Regions from separate parts of the Leucobacter sp. NPDC015123 genome, predicted to be linked through region 1. Evidence: predicted binding sites of a transcription regulator. Region 1 holds the regulator's gene; each other region holds the start of a gene.

Region 1 (7,305 bases):
CTCGATATGGCAACTTCTGACAGCAACCCCCGGATTTGACGCAGACAAGATCCTGAAAAAGTACGCGCACGTGCTGGGGGCTCTTGACGGGATGCCCGCCCTCGCACGCGTCACCGCGAACAAGTACAACGCGGAACGCATCATGAAGACTATCGAAGCAGAACTCGCCGCGTTAAAGCCTGGCGACAAGAACGCGTCCCACCTGCAAAAGCAGATCGAGTACCTTACCAAGGTCGTCAACGGGGAAGTCCAGCTGTACCTCTACGATCCCGCGGCTTCTCGCATCGTCGAGATGCTCGGCACCCCCGGCCCAGACACCATCCGAGCAATCACCTACGTACCAGGCACCTACACCAGCCTCCACTCGTTCCACAACGGCGGCGTCCAACACATCGCCAAGTACTTGACCGGGAAAAAGGGGCTTCCGGGGAGTGTCGCGTTCGTGTACAAAGACGGGATCTTCCCCGGAGAAAACGAGAAAACCGGGAACGCGAACATGCTTCGAATCACCGAAGCAAACGACCTCGAATTCGGGCGATCAGCAGGCGAACAACTCGAGCGCTTCCAAGCCGGAATGCGGGCAGACCCCTATCTTTCCGGCGTGAAGCAGATGGGTGTCGGCCACAGTTGGGGACTCGCGAACCTCACGAGTTCTGAAGTCGCGGGAGCCCGCTACGACAAGGTGATCTCGCTCGCTGGGGCCTGGATGCTCCCCGATTGGGAACCCGCAGCCACAACCGCCTACCTTGACGTTTCCTACGAGGACGTTCTGACGCGTGCGCAGCGAGAGGGCTACGTCGGCGAAGGACGATACCCCCGACGAGACCCCGCGTTCACGAGCCTGGTCTACCCAGGCTATGGGGGCGACACCCCCGACCTGAACGAACTCGTAGCCAACCACAACCTCATCGCCACCACCGACGATGACAACCAAGATGTGATTGACACGTTGAAGAAGGCGCTCGAACGATGAACACGAAACACGTACTCACCTCGATGATCGTCGTAGGGTTGCTGAGTCTGACCGGGTGCTCAACGCTTACGGCAGCGTCACAAAAGGAGCCAGAAGTGGACACAAAACTGACGTGGCAAGAAGCAAAAGCCACGACCCAGGAAATGGAACGTGAAATCGCGGATCTCATCCCCAAAGACGTCATCGTCGACGTCTACCAAGTAGACACAGGAACGCTCATGCCCTGCAGCGACGGCTCGGACCGCTGGTTCGGCGGCATGACCATCACCGTCGCTAAAGGCACCGACATCGAAGCAATCGTCCGCGACATCGAAACCCACTACGCAAGCACGAACTATCTGACAAGCAACCGGTTGGACTTCAACGGGAACTACAACATCGCGGTGAAAGACCCAGAAACCACGATACGCATCCTCGTAGGAGAAGGCCTCGAATCAACCCACATCGATCTGTCGTCAGCCTCTGAGTGCTTCGTGCTCCCCGAAGGCGTCTACCCCGGCGGCGACTTCTAGGCCTCGGTCACCACAGTGAAACCGCAAAGCGTTATCGGTCTTGTCGTGGGGCTGCTGAGTCTGGCCGGGTGTTCATCGCTCATGCCGGCATCACAGAAGGAGCCGGAAGTGGACACAGAACTGACGTGGCAGGAAGCAAAAGCGGCTACCCAGGAAATGGAACGTGAAATCGCGGCCCTGATCCCCAAAGACGTCGTTATTCATGTGAGAGAGTCCGATACAGGCACTTTGTTTCAATGTGGAGAAGAATCACACAGCTGGTACGGCGGAATGACCATCACTGTTGCTGAAGGCACCGATATCGAAGCGATCGTCCGCGACATCGAAACCCACTACGCAAACACGAAATACATCATAAGAAACAGCCTAGATATCGATGGGAATTACCAGATTGGGGTAAAAGACCCCGAAACTACAACCGATGTTCTCATCGGGGAAGGCCTGGAACCGACCCACATCGATTTTCTAGGGTCGTCTGAGTGTTTTGTGCTCCCCGAGGGCGTATACCCCGGTGGCGACTTCTAAGCATCGGCCAACAATGAAACCGCAAAGCGTCATCGGTCTCCTCGTTGGGTTGCTCGCCCTCGCAGGGTGCGCGCAACCCGCGGAGCGTCCGTCTTTTGCGGAGGTGAAGGCCGCGACTCAATCAATGGAGCGTGAGCTCGCAGGCGCGACGCCTGAAGGTGTCTTTGTGAAGTTTGCGCAGGCCGGAACGGGTGAGCTATCTGTATGTCGGAGGAGCTGGTATCGGTGGCATGGTGACGCAGTGATCACCGTCGCTGCAGGCACTGATACCGACGCAATCATCCAGGACCTTGAAGACCACTTCACAAAGGCCGGCTACGAAACGCATTCAGATCCTGACGTTTTCCGGCAACACAGGTTAGGGATCACCGATCCAGAAACAGGCACAACAGTTCGTGTCGCTACAGGGTTTGCTCCGGACCAGATCCGGTTGTCGTCGGCTTCTGAATGCTTCTTCAGCCCTGGCGGTGAGGCCCCCGAACTCTAGCGGTTACACCGAGCAGCGGCAGGAGTGCGTGCTGTGTTGCGTGAAGGCCGGGGTGCTCGAGACCATCGGGATCGGAGCGGTCCGAGACTGGGCAGGGTCACTGCGGCTAGCCTCGTCGACCCGGAAGCCACATCGTCGACGCGATCACCTTGGGCGTGCGAGTTAGACGGAGCGGAAGACCGCGACGACCTTCCCGAGTACCTCGGCATGGTCGCCAAGAATCGGCTCGAAAGCGCTATTTCGGGGCAGCAGCCATGTGTGGCCGTCGCGCCGTCTGAACACCTTCACGGTTGCTTCGCCATCGAGCATGGCGGCGACGATGTCGCCGTTGTCTGCCTCGCGTTGCTGGCGCACGACGACGAAGTCGCCGTCGCAGATCGCAGCGTCAATCATCGAATCTCCGACAACCTTCAGCATGAACAGCTGGCCGTCGCCCACGAGCTGGCGGGGGAGCGGTACGACCTCCTCGACCTGCTGGTCGGCGGTGATTGGAACGCCTGCGGCGATCTGACCCACCAGCGGAACGTATGCGGTCTCCTGGGTCTCCGTAGCCGGCGCGTCTGCGATGGCGCTGCTCGTGACCGCGAGCTCGACGAGGATCTCGAGCGCGCGTGGGCGGTTGGGGTCTCGCCGGATGTAGCCCCCGAGCTCGAGGCGGCTGAGCTGGTGTGTGACGCTCGACAGTGACGAGAGTCCGACGGCGTCGCCGATCTCGCGCATGCTCGGCGGGTAGCCCCGTGACTCAACGGAGCGCGCGATGAACTCGAGGATCGCCTGCTGCTTTTCGGTCAACGGCTTTTGTGGGGGTGAGGCCAGATCGCTCATGGCTCGTCCTCTCGAGTCTGGGACCGCGGCCGATTGGCCGCTGGAGTCGGGCTGCTATTCACGGAGAAACGGTGAATGTCGGTGGTCACTGGTTAGGTGAGGGCACTGTTCGAACCCTAGCTCGGATGTTCGAGGCGAGGCAAACATTTGTTCGAGTGTCGCGCGTATTCGCGTCAAACTTCTTCGAATTCTTGCCTTGCGAAATCGTTCATTCGAAGATATATTCGAAATAGATGTTCGACCGAACGGTATTTGTTCGAACACTCTCAAGAGAGGAACCCCTCATGACTGCTACAGCAACTGTCACCGCAATGGGCCCCCGCATCGATGCAGACCGGGCCAGCGTGCGCGCTGTCTTTTCCCCGACCGCCACCGCACCCAAGACCCGGCTCAAGCTGACTCGCCGCGGGCGCGTGGTCTTTGGGGGTCTTGCCACCATTCTTATTGCTGGGGCGCTTGGCGTCGCGGCGTCGTTCGCGGCCCCTGGCGCGGTCGCCAACGGCGCGGCAAGCTCGCAGGAGTTTCCATACGTTGTGGCGCAGTCGGGCGACTCGCTGTGGAGTATTGCTTCCGCACTGGAGCCGACCGCAGACCCCCGCGACGTGGTGGCAGAAATTCAGCGTCTGAATCAGATGCAGGCAGCAGACCTGCAAGCCGGCGATGCGATTGCTGTTCCTCTGCGCTTCGCGGGCGACGAGGCGACCTTCCCGGCGTCCGACCTCTCGTAGTTGGCAGTTGCCCGGCGCAGTTGGTGCCCTTTCTTTCGTGGCCGAGTAATCGTCGGTGGCCGCTGAGTAGACTAAAGAGGTGGCTGAATTGAGCGATCTCCCTCTCCGTGACAATCTCGTCGGTAAGACCCCGTACGGCGCACCGCAGGCTGCGGTCCCGGTGAGTCTCAACGTGAACGAGAACACGCACCCTCTTCCCGAGGCCTTCATCGCGGAAGCGACGGAGGCGCTTGCTGCCGCACTGCGCAACGTGAACCGCTACCCAGACCGCGAGTTCATCGGTCTGCGCGAGGCACTCGCCGGCTACCTGGGCCACGGCCTCACCCCCGAACAGGTGTGGGCGGCGAACGGCTCGAACGAAGTGCTCCAGCAGATCCTGCAGGCGTTCGGTGGGCCCGGTCGCACGCTGATGAGCTTCACTCCCACCTACTCGATGTACCCGTTGCTCGCCGGCGGTACCGACACCGGGTGGATCGGAGTTCCCCGCAATGCTGACTACACCGTGACCCCCGAGCTCGTTGTCTCGGCGATTGCCGAGCACAAACCCGACATCGTCGTGCTCTGCGCTCCAAACAACCCCACAGGCACCCCGATGGCGCTTGAGACGATCCTCGCGGCATACGACGCGTTCGATGGCATCCTCGTCGTCGACGAGGCCTACAAAGAGTTCGACACCGAGAACGAGACCGCAATCTCGCTGCTCGAAGGCCGCCACCGTCTGATTGTCAGCAGGACGATGAGCAAGGCCTTCGCCTTCGCGGGGGTCCGACTTGGCTATCTTGCTGCAGACAGCGCCATTGTTGACGCGCTCCGCCTTGTTCGGCTCCCGTACCACCTCTCCGGCCTGACACAGGCCGCTGCGACTACTGCTGTGAAGCACGCCGACGCGATGCTCGCCACCGTCGACGAAATTCGCGCCCAGCGAGACCGGCTGGCAGGTGCGCTCACCGGCCTCGGATACGTTGTCCACGAGTCGGGCTCGAACTTCTTGCTCGTCGGTGGATTCGCCGATCCAAGCGAGGTATTTGAACGCCTTCGCGCCCAAGGCATTCTCGTTCGCGACCTCGGGATAGCCGGCCACGTCCGCATCACTGCTGGTACAGCTGAAGAGACGTCCGCTGTTATCGCGGCGATCACAGAGTTTGGCCCGGCAGGCGCTGTCTAGGTGATCCAGGCTGGCAGCGAATGCGGTCGGATGCTGCGGGCACCAAAGGTTTAACGGCAAAACTATCGGGAAAGCCAGTTAGGCTCGGTTGCATGCCTCAGCCCATCGAGTCGCTCGACCGCCCTTCCCTTGAACGCCGCTACCGTCGCATGCGCTTGGCGACAGTCATCCTCGCTGCCGTCGCATTGCTGCTTGTTGCAGCCCTCGGTGCTCAGGGGCTGCAAGGAACGACCGGGGGCTCCGGGGCGAGCGGCTCAACCACCGGTCAAGGTGCTGGCGCAGAGGGCGCCGGAAACGACGGAGAGCAGACGGCCGATACCTGCCCGGTTGTCGATCGCCTCGATCCCAACGACCCGAGGGCGCTCGGCGACATCGATGCGCCGGTCGTGTTGCACGAGTGGACAGACTTCCGCTGCCCGTATTGCGGCTCCTTCTCGCGAGACACGCTGCCCGTGCTGATCGAAGAGTACGTCGAGACCGGCAAGGTCCGGCTCGAGATCCACGACGCGGCGCTCGTCGGCGGCGAGAACTCGATCCTCATCGCGGCCGCCTCGCGCGCGGCGGGGGAGCAGGGCAAGTATTTTGAGTTCTACGATGCCGTCTACCACGCGCCCGAGAGCGCGCATGACGCCAACGGTGAGCTCACAGTCGACACGCTTGTCTCGTTCGCGAAGGATGTCGGCGTGAAAGACATCCCAGCGTTCACTGCTGACGTCGAGAGTGGCAAGTTCGAAGATGCCGTGCGCAAGGACACCGCGGAAGCGCAGTCGATCGGTGTGACCGGGGTGCCGTTCTTCGCGACCACTGGCTGCGGCCAGGTCATGTCTGGCGCGCAGCCGGTAGAGACGTTCCGGGCACAGCTTGACGCTGCCATCGAAGACGCCAAGAAGTAACGGCTCCGCATGGATCTGAGCTTGCTCGGCGCGTTCCTTGGCGGAACTCTCGCGCTTCTCAGCCCCTGCTCGGTGATGGTGCTGCCGGCGTTCTTCGCCTACGCGTTCCACAGCCCGCGCGAACTCTTCTCGCGCACAGGCGGCTTCTTTCTCGGGCTCGCGACTGCGCTCGTGCCACTCGGTCTGCTGGCAGGCACCCTCGGCGCGTGGGTGGCCGCGCACCGGAGCGGCATCATGACCTGGGTGCTCGTGCTCGTGATCGTGCTGGGGGCGGTGATGCTGCTTGGAGTTCCGCTTCCGGCCCTTACTCGTCAGCAGAGTGCGAAGGGGACTTCGGTCGCATCGGTGTACGCGCTTGGCGCGGTGTACGGGCTTGCCGGCGGATGCGCCGGGCCGATCTTCGGTGCGGTTCTCGCGATGGCAGCGTTCGGTGGCAATGCGCTCATGGGTGGGTTCACGATGCTGCTCTACGCCGCGGGAATGACAGTTCCGCTGCTGCTGCTCGCGCTCGTGTGGACGCGAATCCCTGGTGTGCGCGCACTCATGCGACCGCGTGAACTCGTGATCGGACGCTGGCGGAACGCCTGGTCGAACGTCATCGGCGGACTCCTGACGATCGCTGTCGGTGTATTCATGCTTGTTACCGACGGCGCGCAGAAGTTCACCGGGGTACTCGACGCGAGCACGCAGGCGGGTCTCGAGGCCGACATCATGCGGGCGACCTCGGGGGTCTCGAACCTGCTCGTGCTCGCGATCGGGGCGGGGCTCGCGCTCGCCGTTTGGGCCGCGATGCGTTGGCGCGCGAGGCAGCGGGCAACCGACGCCGCGCGGTAGGATCGAGAACATGACCGCAGCTGCACGCATCGCGACGCTTGAACGCGCCACCAGTGAGTCCGCTATTCGACTGAGCCTGAACCTTGACGGTACCGGCGAAGCCGACATCGAGACTGGGGTGCCGTTCTTCGATCACATGCTCACGGCATTCGCGCGGCACTCGCTCACCGACCTCACGGTGCGGGCCGAGGGCGACGTCCATATCGATGTGCACCACACCGTCGAGGACACCGGGATCCTGCTCGGGCAGGCAATCCTCGAGGCGCTCGGTGACAAGAGCGGCATCTCGCGCTACGGCGACGCATTCGTGCCGCTCGATGAAGCGCTCGCGCAGGCCGTCGTCGACATCTCGGGCCGGCCATA
Region 2 (7,305 bases), on a different contig from region 1:
CGGCCTCACCACGGCTCTTTGCGACCTTCTTGCCGCTGCCCTTCGAAGCCACGACGGGCTCTCGGAACTTCGCGCGGCCCTGGTAGACGGCGCCAAGCTGGCGGGGATCGAGCCCCGAGAACTTGTAGCCGCCACTGTAGACACGGGTCCGGGCGAGCAACGTCATCATCGGGTGGGTGAAGAGTGCGACAACGAGCACGTCAACGATCGTTGTCAGGCCCAGGGTGAAGGCGAAGCCCTTCACATTGCCGACGGCGAGGACGAACAGCACGACTGCAGCGAGCAAGTTCACGCCATCGGAGGCGAGGATTGTACGAAGCGCGCGCTTCCATCCACCCTCGACCGCGGCATTGATGCCGAAGCCGTCGCGCAGCTGGTCTCGGATGCGCTCGAAGTAGACGATAAATGAGTCGGCCGTGAAGCCGATGGCAACGATGATGCCCGCGACACCGGCGAGCGACAATCGGTAGCCCTGGCGCCACGAGAAGAACGTGAGCAGCAGGTACGTCAGGATCGCTGCGACCGCCAGCGAGGCGATAGTGAGCGTGCCGAGCAGTCGGTATTGGAAGAGCGAATACACGACGACGAGGCCGAGGCCGATCAGGCCCGCCAGGAGCCCGCCGAGCAGCTGGTTTGCACCAAGGGTCGAAGAAATATCTTCCTGGCTCTGCACGGTGAAGCTCATGGGCAAGGCGCCGAACTTCAGCTGATCGGCAAGCACCTGGGCACTTTCCTTGGTGAAGTTACCCGAGATCGCCGGGCGACCATCAAGAATCTGCGCGTTCATCGTCGGGGCCGAGATGACCTTGCCGTCAAGCACGAACGCGAACTGGTTGAGCGGGGGCTGCTTCCCGTAGAGGCGGGTCGAGACCTTGCCGAACTTCTGCGAGCCCTCCTTGTTCATCGTGATTGCGACTTCCCAGCGGCCAGTAGTGCCGGTGCCGCCCTGAATCGACTGCTGTTGCGAGACAGCATCAGTGATGACGTCACCCGAGAGCTCTACAGGACCGAGGACGTACTTCAGCATGCCTGTCTCATCGCACGTGATGAGCGGCTTGTCGTCAGCGGCGTTCGCAACCTCAAGCGCGTTGTCTGATGTGCAAGTGAACGACGCGAACTCCTCGAGAAGCGCAGGAGTAAGCCAGGCCTGATCCGCCGGATCCGACGGGAGCGGATCCGGGTACAGGTCGCCGGTGTCTGCGTCCGAGGCAGTGCCGTCAGCTGCGGGCTCGTCTGCCGAGTCGCCAGTGGCGGCATCTGCCGCAGTGTCACCGGCAGCCGCCTCATCGGTGGCATTGTCGCCAGCGGCGGCATCCCCATCCGCGCCCTCAACGCTTTCGCCGGTGTCCTCGGGCTGCGCCGCACCAGCGGCCGCTTCCAGGAAGACCCCACGGAAGTCGAGCGCAGCCGAAGCCTGGATGCGCTGGAGCGTTGCGTCATCGACCTTGCCGGGAATCGCAACCGAGATATGGTTGTTTCCCTGCGTGGTGATCTCGGCCTCAGAAACGCCAGAAGCGTTCACTCGCTGCCGGAGGATCTCCACAGCCTGGTCAAGCTGCTCACCGGTGACGGCTTTGCCGTCGTTCTGGTTTGCGGCAAGCAGAATCTGCGTGCCGCCCTGCAGGTCGAGCGCTAGCTTCGGAGTCCAGGTCGCATCACTGCGGAACACACCGAGCGTGATGAGCCCAGTGAGTCCGACAATGATGGCGAGCAGGAAAATGAGCGAGCGACGTGCGCTCCGCACCGCGGGCGCGACGGATGATTTCGCCAAGACAGCTGTCTCGCTTTCAGATAACGGTGTGAAGCATCACACCGGAGGGTCCTTACTCCTTGTCGGAGTTCTTGTCGTCGCGCTTCTCAGCGGAGGTTGCACCGCCGAGATCTGTCGCTGCATCGATTGTTGAATCGACTGCCGAATCAGTTGCCGAATCAACTGTCGACTCTGCCTCAGTCGCTGCGTCATCAGCCGCAGCGAAGCGCTCGCCAAACTCTGGGTCGTCGTCGGGAGCGAGCGTCGCTGCTTCGTTCTCCTCAACGGGCGCATCTGCGGGGGTCACAATCTGGCCGACAGCGTTGCGGTGGACAACGAGCGTGCTCGTGCCGCTCTGCACGGTGACGCGGTTCTCTTCCTCATCGACAGAAACGATGGTGCCGTAGATCCCTGACTGAAGCATGACCTCTGCACCCGGCTGCATGTTGTTCTGCATCTCTGCCATCTGCGCCTGGCGCTTCTTGCTGTTGCGGAACATGAAGAAAATGAGCACGGCGACGAGGCCAAGCATGATGAGTGTCATCGGATCCATGAGGCGGAGACCCTTCCAAAGTTAGTGAGCGCGCCCTTGAACACGCACGGACTGCACAAGTCTAGCGGGGTTTCCTGCGAGCGCCAGCACCCTATGGGGATGGTGGGGCGATCCCCAGATGCGCCCACCCGAGCGAGGTCGCGATACGGCCACGCGGGGACCTTGCGATAAGGCCAGCCCGCATGAGGAACGGCTCGACAACGGATTCGATCGTCTCAGCCTCCTCCCCGACCGAGGCCGCCAGAGTCGAGAGCCCAACCGGTCCGCCAGCAAAGCGCTCGACGATGATTCGCAGCACCTCCCGGTCGAGCCTGTCGAGCCCGTGCTCGTCGACGTCATACAGCGAGAGCGCGGCCCGAACAGAACGCTCGTCGGGCTGGGTGCCGTGCACCAGCGTGTAGTCCCGCACTCGACGCAGAAGCCTGTTCGCGATGCGCGGCGTCCCGCGCGAGCGCCCGGCGATCTCGACGACTCCGGCATCGTGGAGCGGAAAGTCGAGTAGTCCCGCGGCGCGGCTCAGTACCCCCTCCAGCTCAGAGGTGGCGTAGTACTCGAGGTGCGCGGTAAACCCGAACCTGTCGCGCAGCGGATTCGGCAGCAGGCCAGCTCGCGTCGTCGCACCGACAAGGGTAAAGGGGGCAAGCTCGAGCGGAACCGACGTTGCCCCTGCGCCCTTACCAACCATGATGTCGACTTTGAAGTCTTCCATCGCAAGGTAGAGCATCTCCTCGGCGCTGCGTGCCATTCGGTGAATCTCATCGATGAACAACACCTCACCGGGCGTGAGTGCCGATAGCACCGCAGCGAGATCACCTGCGTGCTGGATCGCGGGGCCAGACGTCTGCTGGAGCGGCACCCCGAGCTCGGTCGCCACGATCATCGACAGAGTTGTCTTACCAAGGCCCGGCGGCCCGGCAAGCAAAATATGGTCGGGCGTGCGGCCGTCAATCTGGGCTGCCCCGAGGAGCAGGCCGAGCTGCTCACGAACCTTTTCTTGTCCGACGAACTCGGCGAGCGATCCTGGCCGGAGCGCGCCCTCGTAGCTCACCTCGGTGGGCAGCGCCTGGGGTGAGAGCTCCCCGGACATTGGCGCGCTCATCGGCGCCCCCGCTGCAGCAGAGTGAGCGCAGCTCGTAGCAGTTGCGCGTTCGTCATCTCGGCGCCGGCGTCACGGGCATCACTCACCGCCTGACGGGCCTCACCCTCGCTCCAGCCGAGTCCCTGCAGGCCCTCGGTGACGGCTTCGATCAGCGCTTCGTCCGGGGCGGCAACCACCGCCTCCTCGCCGGCGTCCTCGAACGCGAGCGCGCTCAGCTTGCCAGCGAGCGAAACAGTGATGAGCTTTGCGGTCTTCGGGCCGATCCCAGACACCTTGCGAAACGGCTTATCGTCTTCGGCGGTGACTGCGCGAACAATCTCGCCCGGCGACAGCTCAGAGAGCACGCCGAGGCCGGATCGGGGCCCGACTCCCGAGACGCCGATCAAGAACCCGAATGTCGCGAGCTCCGCCTCGGTCTCGAAGCCGTAGAGCGTGAGCGAATCCTCGCGCACAACAAGCGAGGTGTGCAAGAAGAGTTGCTCCCCCGGTGTGCGCTGCGCCATGCGACCGCTCGGCACCTCAACACGCATGCCGACACCGCCAACACCAAGCACTACCCAGCCGGCACCAGAGGCCAGCACTTCACCGCGTAACGAAGCAATCACACGCCAAGCCTATGGGGATGACGCACAAACCCCGCTGCGCCACACCGCAAATTCGAACATATGTGCGAATAGGGTGGGGCAGCGGGGTTCTGCACCGAGGGAGCTAAGCGGAAACCGCTTCGCGCTGCGCAGCTGAGTTGCGGACCGAACGGTTCACTGCGGACACGATTGCCTTCAACGTCGCACGGCTCGTGTCAGGGTCGATACCGACGCCCCACAGGCGCTGGCCGTCAACCTCGAGATCAACGTAGGCGGCTGCGACAGCGTCACCACCCTCGCTCATCGCATGCTCGACATAATCAAACAGCGTGACGGCATGACCAGAATCGTTCAGGGAATTAATGAACGCATCGACGGGCCCGTTGCCCTGGGAGGTTTCTTCGCGCTGCTCGTCACCGTCACGGTATTCGACGGTGAGGTTCGTGACACCGTCGCCAGCGCTGACGCTTGACGTGCGGAACAGCTCGTAACGCCCCCAGCGCTCGACGCCGTCGACCCCTGTCGAGGGCAGATACTCGTCTTGGAAAATTGTCCAGATGGCATCGCTTGAGACCTCGCCACCCTCGGAGTCGGTGACACCCTGCACCACGGCACTGAACTCGATCTGCAGCCTGCGCGGCAGGTCGAGCGAGTGGTCCGTCTTCAGCAGGTAGGCAACGCCTCCCTTGCCTGACTGGGAGTTCACGCGAATGACGGCTTCGTACGAGCGACCGAGATCCTTCGGGTCAACTGGCAGGTACGGGACTGCCCACTCGACCTCATCGATCGAGACGCCTGCGGCGTCGGCGTCAGCCTGCATACGCTCGAAGCCCTTTTTGATCGCGTCCTGATGTGAGCCGGAGAACGCGGTGTAGACGAGGTCACCCGCCCACGGGCTCCGCTCGGGGACGCGCAGCTGGTTGCAGTACTCGGCAGTGCGGCGAACCTCGTCAAGGCGGGAGAAGTCGATCTGCGGGTCAATACCCTGGGTGAACATGTTGATGCCGAGCGCGACGAGGTCGACGTTACCGGTTCGCTCACCGTTGCCAAACAGGCACCCCTCGATGCGATCGGCTCCAGCCATGTAGCCGAGCTCTGCCGCGGCAACCGCCGTGCCCCTGTCATTGTGGGGATGCAGCGACAGGATGACGTTCTCACGGTGGTTCAGGTTGCGCCCCATCCACTCGATCGAATCGGCGTAGACGTTCGGCGTCGCCATCTCCACTGTCGAGGGCAGATTGATGATGACCTTGCGCTCTGGGGTCGGCTCAAACACCTCGAGCACGGCGTTGCAGACCTCCGCAGCGTATTCGAGCTCTGTGCCCGTGTACGACTCAGGAGAGTACTCATAGTAAATATCTGTGTCTTCGCAGATGTGCTCAGCCGCACGGCAGAGCTTGGCTCCCTCGACGGCGATCTGCTTGATCCCCTCGCGGTCTGAGCGGAACACCACATCGCGCTGCAAGATGGAGGTCGAGTTGTACAGGTGCACGATCGCCTGCTTCGCGCCGACAAGCGACTCGTAGGTGCGGGTGATGAGGTGCTCGCGCGCCTGAGTGAGCACCTGAATCGTAACGTCGTCAGGGATCGCGTTCTCTTCGATGAGCTGGCGAACAAAGTCAAAGTCGGTCTGGCTCGCCGATGGGAACCCGACCTCGATCTCCTTGTAGCCCATCTGCACGAGCAGGTCGAACATGACCCGCTTGCGCTCGGGGCTCATGGGATCGATAAGCGCCTGGTTGCCGTCGCGAAGGTCCACGGCGCACCAGCGTGGCGCCTCAGTGATCTGCTTCGTCGGCCAGGTGCGATCGGGCAGCTCAACGGGAATGATCTCGCTGTACGGACGGTAGCGGTGGATTGGCATACCGGAGGGCTGCTGCATGTTCTTCATGACGTTTCCTTCTTCGTTTCGTTCGCTCAGCCAAACACAAACACCGCGACGAGGAAGGCCTGAGACTGAATTAGTTCGAAGTCGAGGACTCGTCGCGGCAGCTAAGAAGAAGCGAGCCGAACAGCATGGGAACAGTTTAGCGTAACCTCGACGATATGCGAAAATTTCTGCGGACAAGCTCGCTCGTACTCGCCGCCACGGGTCTACTCGTCGTTCCGACGCTTGCGGCAAGCCCCGCCTTCGCGGACGTCGACGACTTCTCGTACGACTCGTGGCACGTCGACGCCGAAGTCGGAGTGGACGATGCGGGCCGCGCAGTTGCAACGGTGACCGAAACCATCAGTCCACGCTTCCCCGAGACCGACCAGAACCGGGGCATCGTCCGCGGGATCCCGATCAACTATGAACGCGCCTCGACGGATCCGCGCGATTTCACGGTCACCGACGCCGGGGGCACGTCCGTGCCGTTCGAGGTCGACGATGAGGATGGCTTCCGCATCGTGCTTGTCGGCGACGACAATTACGTGCACGGCCCCCAAACGTACGTACTGAGCTACACGCTCTCCGACGTCGTGCTCCCCCGCGATGACGACGCCGCGGACGAGTTCTACTGGGACCTCCTCGACTTCGAACACGCGCAGCCCGTCGCCAACTTCAGCGCCGAGGTGTCGTTTTCCGACGCCATAGCGCCGAGCCTCGACGGCAACGGCAGGTGCTACTTCGGGCCCCCCAAAAGCACGGCCGAGTGCGCCATGACCGGCTCCGGTACCGAGGCGGATCCGATCCGCGTTTCCGATCTCCCGCTCGGCCCACGGGAAGGCGTCACCGTCGCAATCGGACTCACACCAGGCGCCGTCGCGCAGCCGCCACAGCGCCTGCCAAACTTCGCGCTCGACGGCATGCCGATCATTATCGGAGGGGCCGGTCTGGCGACAGCGGTCGCGGGCGGGATCAGCGTCGCGCGCTTCCGAGGCAAGCGCAGCACTGCTCGGGGAACCATCGTGCCCCAGTACGACGTTCCCACGAGTCTCCCGCCGCTGCTCGCTGCTCCGGTCTTTGGCGGAGGTGCCGCTGCGCCGGCGGCCGCGGAGATCATCCACCTGGCGGTGCTCGGGGCGACTCGGCTTGAAGAGGACGAGCGCGCCGGCAAGAGAAAGAGCAAGCGCGCCCAGATCGTCCGGGTGCTCGATCCACAACGGGCAGTTGACGAGCTCGACGCGCGCACGCTCGCTGCCCTCGTGCCCGGGGCCGAGCCGGGCGCCGCGAAGGCAATTCCTCAGAAGAGCACAAAGTTCGCCGAGAAGATGACGAAGCTGACTGCCTCAGGCGCTGCTGCGGCCGTTGCGCGAGGCTACCTCGAGAAGGCCCACGCGCCGGGCGGACGGGCGTTCGGGTACACGACGATCGCAATTGGAGCGGTGCTGTTGG
Region 3 (7,305 bases), on a different contig from region 1:
TCGACTTACCGCTGCCTGAGACGCCGGTGACCGCCGTCATGACGCCAAGCGGGAATGTTGCGTCGACATTCTGGAGGTTGTTCGAACGGGCGCCGACGACCTTGAGCTCGCGATTCTTGTCGAGTGGCCTGCGTGTCAGTGGCGTCTCTATGGCGCGGCGGCCAGCGAGATAGTCGCCCGTGACTGAGTTGGTGTTCGCGCGCAACTCGGGAAGCAGCCCCGAGTGGACCACGGTGCCACCCTCGACGCCGGCGCCGGGGCCAATGTCGACAAGCCAATCCGCTGCCTCAATCGTCTCCTCATCGTGCTCAACGACGATGAGCGTGTTGCCAAGGTCACGGAGCTTCACGAGCGTTTCGATAAGGCGCCTGTTGTCGCGCTGGTGCAGGCCGATTGACGGCTCATCAAGCACGTACAGCACTCCCGTAAGTCCCGAGCCAATCTGGGTCGCGAGCCGGATGCGCTGGGCCTCGCCGCCTGACAGGGTGCCTGCGGCGCGAGCGAGCGTCAAGTACCCAAGCCCAACCTCGATGAGGAAGTCGAAGCGGAGCCTGATCTCGCGAAGCACCTGAGCGGCGATCTTCGCGTCTCGTTCGCTGAGGTCGACGCTGTCAAAGAAGTGCTTGGCGTCGAGCAGACTGAACTCGCCAACACTCGCGATCGACTCGTCATCGACGGTCACCGCGAGCACTTCAGGCTTCAGTCGCTGGCCGTTGCAGACGTGGCAGGGAACTTCACGCAGAAACTCGGACCATCGCTCGCGGCGGTTGTCGCTTTCGGCCTCAGCGTACTGCCGCTCGATGAACGGGATGACACCCTCAAACCCGCTTGTGTACTTTACCTCTCTGCCGAACCGGTTCTTCCAGCGCACGTTGACCTTGAAGTCGTTGCCTCGAAGTACAGCCTCCTGCACGTCTTCGTCGAGCTCGCCCCAGGGGGTCTTCAGTGAGAAGTCGAGGTCTTTTGAGAGGCCAACGAGAAGCTTCTCGTAGTACTGGTAGAGGCTCTTGCCCTGACTCGTCCACGGAATGATCACGCCCTCGCTGATTGACAGCTCAGGGTCGCCAAGCACAAGGTCTTCGTCGACAGACATGCTGGTACCGAGCCCGGAGCACGTTGGGCACGCGCCGAAGGGGGCGTTGAACGAGAATGTCCGTGGCTCAATCTCCGTGAGTTGAACTGGGTGCTGATTCGGGCATGAGAGTTGCTCCGAGAACAGCTGCATGCGGTCATCTGCGTCTTGGTCGCGGTCAACATAGTCGATCTGCACCGTGCCGTCTGCGAGCCGAAGTGCGGTCTCCAGCGAGTCGGTGAGCCTGCCCAGCCCATCCGGAGAGGCGACGAGTCTGTCGATAACGACCGAGATATCGTGCTTGATCTGCTTCTTCAGTTTCGGTGGGTCGCTGAGCTGGATGAGCTCGCCGTCCACTATCGCGCGGGAGTATCCAGTCGCCGCGAGCTCCTGGAACAGGTCGACGAACTCGCCCTTCTTCTTTGAGACGACGGGTGCAAGCACCTGAAAGCGGGTGCGCTCCTCGAGCTGCATGAGGCGGTCGGCAATCTGCTGCACGGTCTGAGACTCGATGCGTTCGCCGCATACCGCACAGTGCGGGATACCGACCCTGGCCCAGAGCAGACGCATGTAGTCATAGATCTCAGTAATCGTGCCCACTGTCGAGCGCGGGTTGCGGTTCGTTGATTTCTGGTCAATCGACACGGCGGGGCTCAGCCCCTCGATAAAGTCGACGTCGGGCCTGTCGACCTGGCCAAGAAACTGCCTGGCGTAGGCGCTCAATGACTCGACGTAGCGACGTTGCCCTTCCGCGAAGATCGTGTCGAACGCGAGGCTCGACTTACCGCTGCCCGATAGGCCAGTAAAGACAACGAGCGAGTCCCGCGGAATCGAAAGGTCAACGTTCTTGAGGTTGTGCACCCGAGCGCCCTGGACACTGATGTGCGCGTGCGCTGCCGAGGAACGAATAGGTGTTTTGCTCTGAGAAGTCACTCCCCTAGCTTAGCGTCTCCCCGTCCCTGATTCGAACATGTGTTCTAAAAAACTTCCGTGTTCGCCGCTGGCGTCAGCCTAGAGAACAAGCTCGGAGTATGCCAGTCTTGACAGTCGAGACAAGATCATCTGATGAATGAGGTAGTGATCATGGCAGCTTCCGCATCTGGAGCACCCCCGCGCCCGGCGCGACCCCAGATAGTGCTTTCCGTCAAGGAGCGTGTGCAGCTCAGCCCGCACCTCGTGCGTATCGTCGCGCACGGGCCTGACATGGCGCAAATCGATGCGGGACCGTATACAGACGCCTACAGCAAGATGCTCTTCAGGCAGCCAGGCAGCGGCATTGAGCCGCCCTACGACCTCGACGCGCTGCGCGACGAGTTGCCACCCGAGGAGATGCCATCGACCCGCACCTATACGGTGAGGCGCGTGGATCACGGGGCAGGCGAGCTCTGGATCGACTTCGTCGTGCACGGCACCGAAGGCATCGCGGGGCCGTGGGCGGCTGCGGCCGAGCCAGGCGATCCCGTGGTGCTTCGGGGAATTGGAGGTGGGTACGCCCCCGATCCGAGCGCCGACTGGCACCTACTTGCGGGCGACGAGTCTGCGATTCCCGCGATCGCCTCGGCGCTCGAGGCGATGCCCGAAGACGCGGTAGGCGTCTGCTTCATCGAGGTCGCGGGCGAGGCCGACGTGCTCCAGCTCCGTAGCCCAGCTGGCATCACGGTGAACTGGCTGTTCCGTGGCACTGCTGCGGCGGGGACGTCGACTGTGCTTGTCGACGCCGTGCGCGAAGCCGAGTGGCTGCCCGGCCGCGTGCATGTCTTCGTGCACGGCGAACGCGGCGCGATGAAGGCGCTGCGTCCATACTTCACGGACGAGCGTGGAATTGATCGCGCAAGCCTGTCGCTCTCTCCCTATTGGGCGTATGGCCGCCGTGAGGATCGCTTCCAAGCAGAAAAGCGCGAGGCGATCGGGCAAATCTAGCGAGCTGCGGGCCGTGAGCACGCAGTACTGGTGAGTGAGCTGCATTGCCCGCTCCAGGTGCGACGTCACGAAGCAGCGCGCTCCGGGGCTGAATCAGCGTGTCGAAACGCCCATCGCATGTGGTCGCTTGTCAGGAAGTCGCCTATTCCGATCATGAGCAGGCTAAAAACGATCTGCTCGGTGATCATCCAACCTGGGTACAGCCCTGGGATTGCGGCAATCACGAGTGTCACGACTGGGAATATCTGGGCGAAGAGTCTGAGTCGCTTATAGGCCCACCGCCAGCCGAGTGATGCCCGCCAAGCGAAATAGCCGAGCGTGAGCGTCATGCCAAGCACGACTACCGTTCGCATCCACACGGCAACTGGCACTGATGAGCCGGAGCCCACGAGGATGGCAGCAGTAGCGACCGCTCCAACACCGAGCAGCAGTTCGGCGCCAAGCAGCCACCAAATCCAGCTGAACGCTCTGCGCGTCTTCGCGTGGGCGAGTTCTGCCGCAGCGATTCGTTCCCCGGCCCCGCGGCCACCGGCCAGCCTATCGATCTTCCGTAGGAGGGATTCCCAAGTCATGGCCTCAGGCTACGCGCGTTTCCCCGGGCGTCGGGTCGCAGCTAGTGAAAATCATTCAAAGGGATGACGGGGGTGCGAGCTATGCTGCGTCCATGACACTTGCATTCAACTTCATTGGTATCGTCACTAACGACCTCTCGGCGTCACTCGCGTTCTACCGCACTCTCGGCCTCGATATTCCGGAGGGGGCCGAAACGGAGGCGCATGTCGAGGTCCTGCTTGACGGAGGGATGCGTATCGGCTGGGACACACTGGAGACAATTCGAGGCTTCGACCCAGCCTACGAGCTGCCGTCAGGCAGTCACCGCGTCGCATTTGCCTTTGAGGCTGCGTCACCGGCAGAAGTCGACGAGGTGTTTGCCAAGCTCGTGGCGGGCGGGGCTCGTTCCCGAGTTGAGCCGTGGGATGCGTTTTGGGGCCAGCGCTACGCGACAGTCATGGATCCTGACGGGAACGCGATCGACCTCTATGCGCCGCTTTCAGTGAGCTAGCGGGGTTGGCGGCGTATGCACGCGCCGCCAACCCCGGCGGCTGCCTAGATGTGACCTGCAGCGTCCATGCTGCGCAACTCGCGCTTCATCTCGGAGACCTCGTCGCGAAGCCGCGCCGCGAGCTCAAACTTGAGCTCCTCTGCGGCGAGCAACATCTGCGAGGTGAGGTCGGCGATGATCTCCTCGAGCTTGTCTGCGCCCTCCGCACCGATCGCTCCCGCCCGCGACGCGGCCTTGCCCTTCGTTCGCTGCGGTGAGCCCTTCTGCGCGTGCCTGGACGTTCGGTTCGCGAGCACCTCGTCCGTATCTGCGGCCTCCCGGTTGAGTACCTCCGTGATGTCGCCGATCTTCTTGCGCAGCGGCTTCGGATCGATCCCATGCTTGGTGTTGTACTCGATCTGGATCTCGCGGCGCCGGTTCGTTTCCTCGATAGCAAGCTGCATCGACGGCGTGATTCGGTCGGCGTACATGTGTACCTCGCCCGAGACATTTCGCGCCGCGCGGCCGATCGTCTGGATGAGTGAGGTCGATGACCGGAGGAACCCCTCCTTGTCGGCATCGAGGATGGCGACAAGCGACACCTCAGGAAGGTCGAGACCCTCACGCAGCAGGTTGATGCCAACGAGCACGTCGAACACGCCGGCGCGCAACTCCGTGAGCAGCTCTACCCGTCGAAGTGTGTCGACGTCGGAGTGCAGGTAGCGCACCTGGACGCCGGCCTCTTCCATGAAGGTGGTGAGCTGCTCAGCCATTTTCTTTGTGAGCGTCGTGACGAGCACACGCTCGTCGCGCTCGACCCTGCGGCGTACCTCCTCGAGGAGATCGTCGATCTGCCCCTCCGAGGGCTTCACGACGATTTCTGGATCGACGAGCCCAGTCGGTCGGATGATCTGCTCGACCACGCCGTCGGCGAGTTCCATCTCGTACTTCCCTGGGGTCGCCGAGAGGTAAACGGTCTGGCCGACGCGTTCCTTGAACTCGCCAAACTTCAGCGGGCGGTTATCCAGCGCACTCGGGAGTCGGAACCCGTGGTCGACAAGCGTGCGCTTTCGCGACGAGTCGCCCTCATACATCGCACCAATCTGCGGCACCGTCACGTGCGACTCGTCAATGACGACAAGAAAGTCGTCAGGGAAGTAGTCAAGCAGACAGTGCGGGGCCTCCCCAGGGACGCGCCCATCCATGTGCATTGAGTAGTTCTCAATGCCAGAGCAGAAGCCGATTTGCTCCATCATCTCGAGGTCAAACGTCGTCCGCATGCGCAGACGTTGCTCCTCGACAAGCTTGTTCTGCGATTTCAGCTCGGCTGAGCGCGCTTCGAGCTCGGTCGAGATGTCAGCCATCGCACGGTTCATGACCTCGCGGCTCGCGACGTAGTGTGACCCGGGGAAGACTGACACGCTCTCGACCTGTTTCACCACGTCGCCTGTGAGTGGATGCAAATAGTACAGCGCCTCGATCTCGTCGCCGAAGAACTCGATCCTGATGGCGAGTTCCTCGTACATCGGAATGATCTCGACAGTGTCGCCCCGCACCCTGAAATTTCCGCGAACGAACTCGATATCGTTGCGCTGGTACTGCATTTGGACGAAGCGCCTGAGCAGCACATCGCGGTCGAGGCGATCCCCAACCTGCAGCGGCACCATTGCCTCGTAATACTCCTCGGGCTTGCCGAGGCCGTAGATGCACGACACTGTCGAGATGACGACGACGTCGCGACGGCTCAGCAATGAGTTTGTTGTCGAGTGGCGAAGACGTTCCACCTCGGCGTTCACCGAGGAGTCTTTCTCAATGAACGTGTCTGTTTGCGGGACGTACGCCTCGGGCTGGTAGTAGTCGTAGTAAGAAACGAAGTATTCAACAGCGTTGTTGGGCATGAGCTCACGAAACTCGTTCGCGAGCTGGGCGGCAAGTGTCTTGTTGTGGGCAAGAATGAGCGTGGGCCGTTGCACCTGTTCAATGAGCCACGCGGTGGTCGCAGACTTCCCTGTTCCGGTCGCGCCGAGGAGCACAATGTCGGTCTCACCGGCATTGATGCGGCTTGCGAGCTGCTCGATTGCTTGCGGCTGATCTCCGCTCGGCTCGTACTCACTGACGACCTCGAACGGGCGAACGCTGCGGGTTGTTTCCATGCAATCAAGCATAATCCTCAGATCGCCCTATTCGAAACTTTGTTCGCATAGGGCGATCTGAGAGTGTTGCTACGGGACGAGGACTGCGCGACCGGCGATGCGTCCGTGGTGGAGGTCGTCGAAGGCCTCGCGCGCGTTGTCGAGTGAGTACGGCACGACCTCTACCGCGATCTTGCCCGCGGCGGCGAGGGCAATGACCTCGCGCATGTCGCTTCGGGTGCCGCCGTAGGCACGCTCGATGTTCACGCCCCACGGCAGCCCGGCACCAGCTCCGGCGCGGTACTCGAATGCGCCCCCGCCGAGGCCGACGAAGCGGATTGCGCCGCCACCGCGGACGACTGACACCGCGAGGTTCACCGTGGGCTGCACCCCGACGAAGTCGAAGACGACGTCGGCGCCTACTCCCCCGGTCTCCGCAAGGATTCGAGTTGCGGCCTCGCCATCGCTCGGAATCGCAAGGTCAGCTCCATGCTGTTCAGCGAAGGCGAGCTTTTCTGTATCGGTGTCGAGCGCAATGACCCTGGCGCCCGTCGTGGCGGCGAGAATCTGCAGTGCCATATGGCCAAGGCCGCCGAGACCGATGAGAACGACTGTCGAGTCACCTGTCATGCGGTCGCGAACCGTGTTGATTGCGTGCATAGGGGTGAGTGCGGCGTCGGCGAGCGGGGCAGCTGCCACTGGATCCAGATCACCGAGAGGATCGAGGTGGCGGGCTTTCACCGCAATGAAATCGGCCATGCCGCCTGGGCTGCCGATACCGGGTGACAGCGGCGCGAGGCTGCCTCGGGGTGCGACGACCTCGCACTGGTTGTCTCGCCCTGCGAGACACTCGCGGCACCGGCCGCAAGACAGGATCAGCGAGACAATCGCCCGATCCCCGACCGTCCAGCCAGAGACGTCGGCCCCCAACTGCTCGACGATGCCCGCCACTTCGTGGCCGAGGGTACTGCCAATGAGTGGGCTCTCATCACCCCCAGCGATAATGCTGATGTCAGAGTGGCAGACGCCCGCGCCGCCGACGCGCAGGAGTACCTCATCTGGCGCGATCTCGGGGGTTGGCTTCTCTTGTACCTCGACTGTGTTGTTCCGAACGAAGGTGACAGCGCGCATGAAACGGT

Evidence for each region. The regulator LexA, encoded in region 1, represses DNA repair genes until DNA is damaged. The targets are predictions, from matches to a motif close to TCGAACANNTGTTCGA.
Region 2: a site for LexA is predicted at 4,060-4,075, ahead of ruvA (Holliday junction branch migration protein RuvA). Genes of this name have one in related genera too.
Region 3: a site for LexA is predicted at 2,037-2,052, ahead of uvrA (excinuclease ABC subunit UvrA). Genes of this name have one in related genera too.

The regions. Positions count from the first base shown of each region.
Region 1 covers NZ_JBIBVH010000004.1:241,910-249,214, reverse strand. Annotated here, with positions in the region: gene ACF07D_RS10230 (hypothetical protein) at 1-973, shown strand, start outside; gene ACF07D_RS10225 (hypothetical protein) at 1,069-1,485, shown strand; gene ACF07D_RS10220 (hypothetical protein) at 1,594-2,010, shown strand; gene ACF07D_RS10215 (hypothetical protein) at 2,024-2,497, shown strand; gene lexA (transcriptional repressor LexA) at 2,660-3,322, opposite strand; gene ACF07D_RS10205 (LysM peptidoglycan-binding domain-containing protein) at 3,607-4,050, shown strand; gene ACF07D_RS10200 (histidinol-phosphate transaminase) at 4,130-5,215, shown strand; gene ACF07D_RS10195 (DsbA family protein) at 5,308-6,108, shown strand; gene ACF07D_RS10190 (cytochrome c biogenesis CcdA family protein) at 6,118-6,942, shown strand; gene hisB (imidazoleglycerol-phosphate dehydratase HisB) at 6,953-7,305, shown strand, end outside.
Region 2 covers NZ_JBIBVH010000003.1:302,568-309,872, forward strand. Annotated here, with positions in the region: gene secD (protein translocase subunit SecD) at 1-1,771, opposite strand, end outside; gene yajC (preprotein translocase subunit YajC) at 1,824-2,303, opposite strand; gene ruvB (Holliday junction branch migration DNA helicase RuvB) at 2,395-3,390, opposite strand; gene ruvA (Holliday junction branch migration protein RuvA) at 3,399-4,007, opposite strand; gene leuA (2-isopropylmalate synthase) at 4,111-5,877, opposite strand; gene ACF07D_RS08205 (DUF2207 family protein) at 6,033-7,305, shown strand, end outside.
Region 3 covers NZ_JBIBVH010000003.1:90,874-98,178, forward strand. Annotated here, with positions in the region: gene uvrA (excinuclease ABC subunit UvrA) at 1-2,005, opposite strand, end outside; gene ACF07D_RS07105 (siderophore-interacting protein) at 2,138-2,992, shown strand; gene ACF07D_RS07110 (hypothetical protein) at 3,058-3,564, opposite strand; gene ACF07D_RS07115 (VOC family protein) at 3,657-4,055, shown strand; gene uvrB (excinuclease ABC subunit UvrB) at 4,100-6,187, opposite strand; gene ACF07D_RS07125 (alcohol dehydrogenase catalytic domain-containing protein) at 6,257-7,297, opposite strand.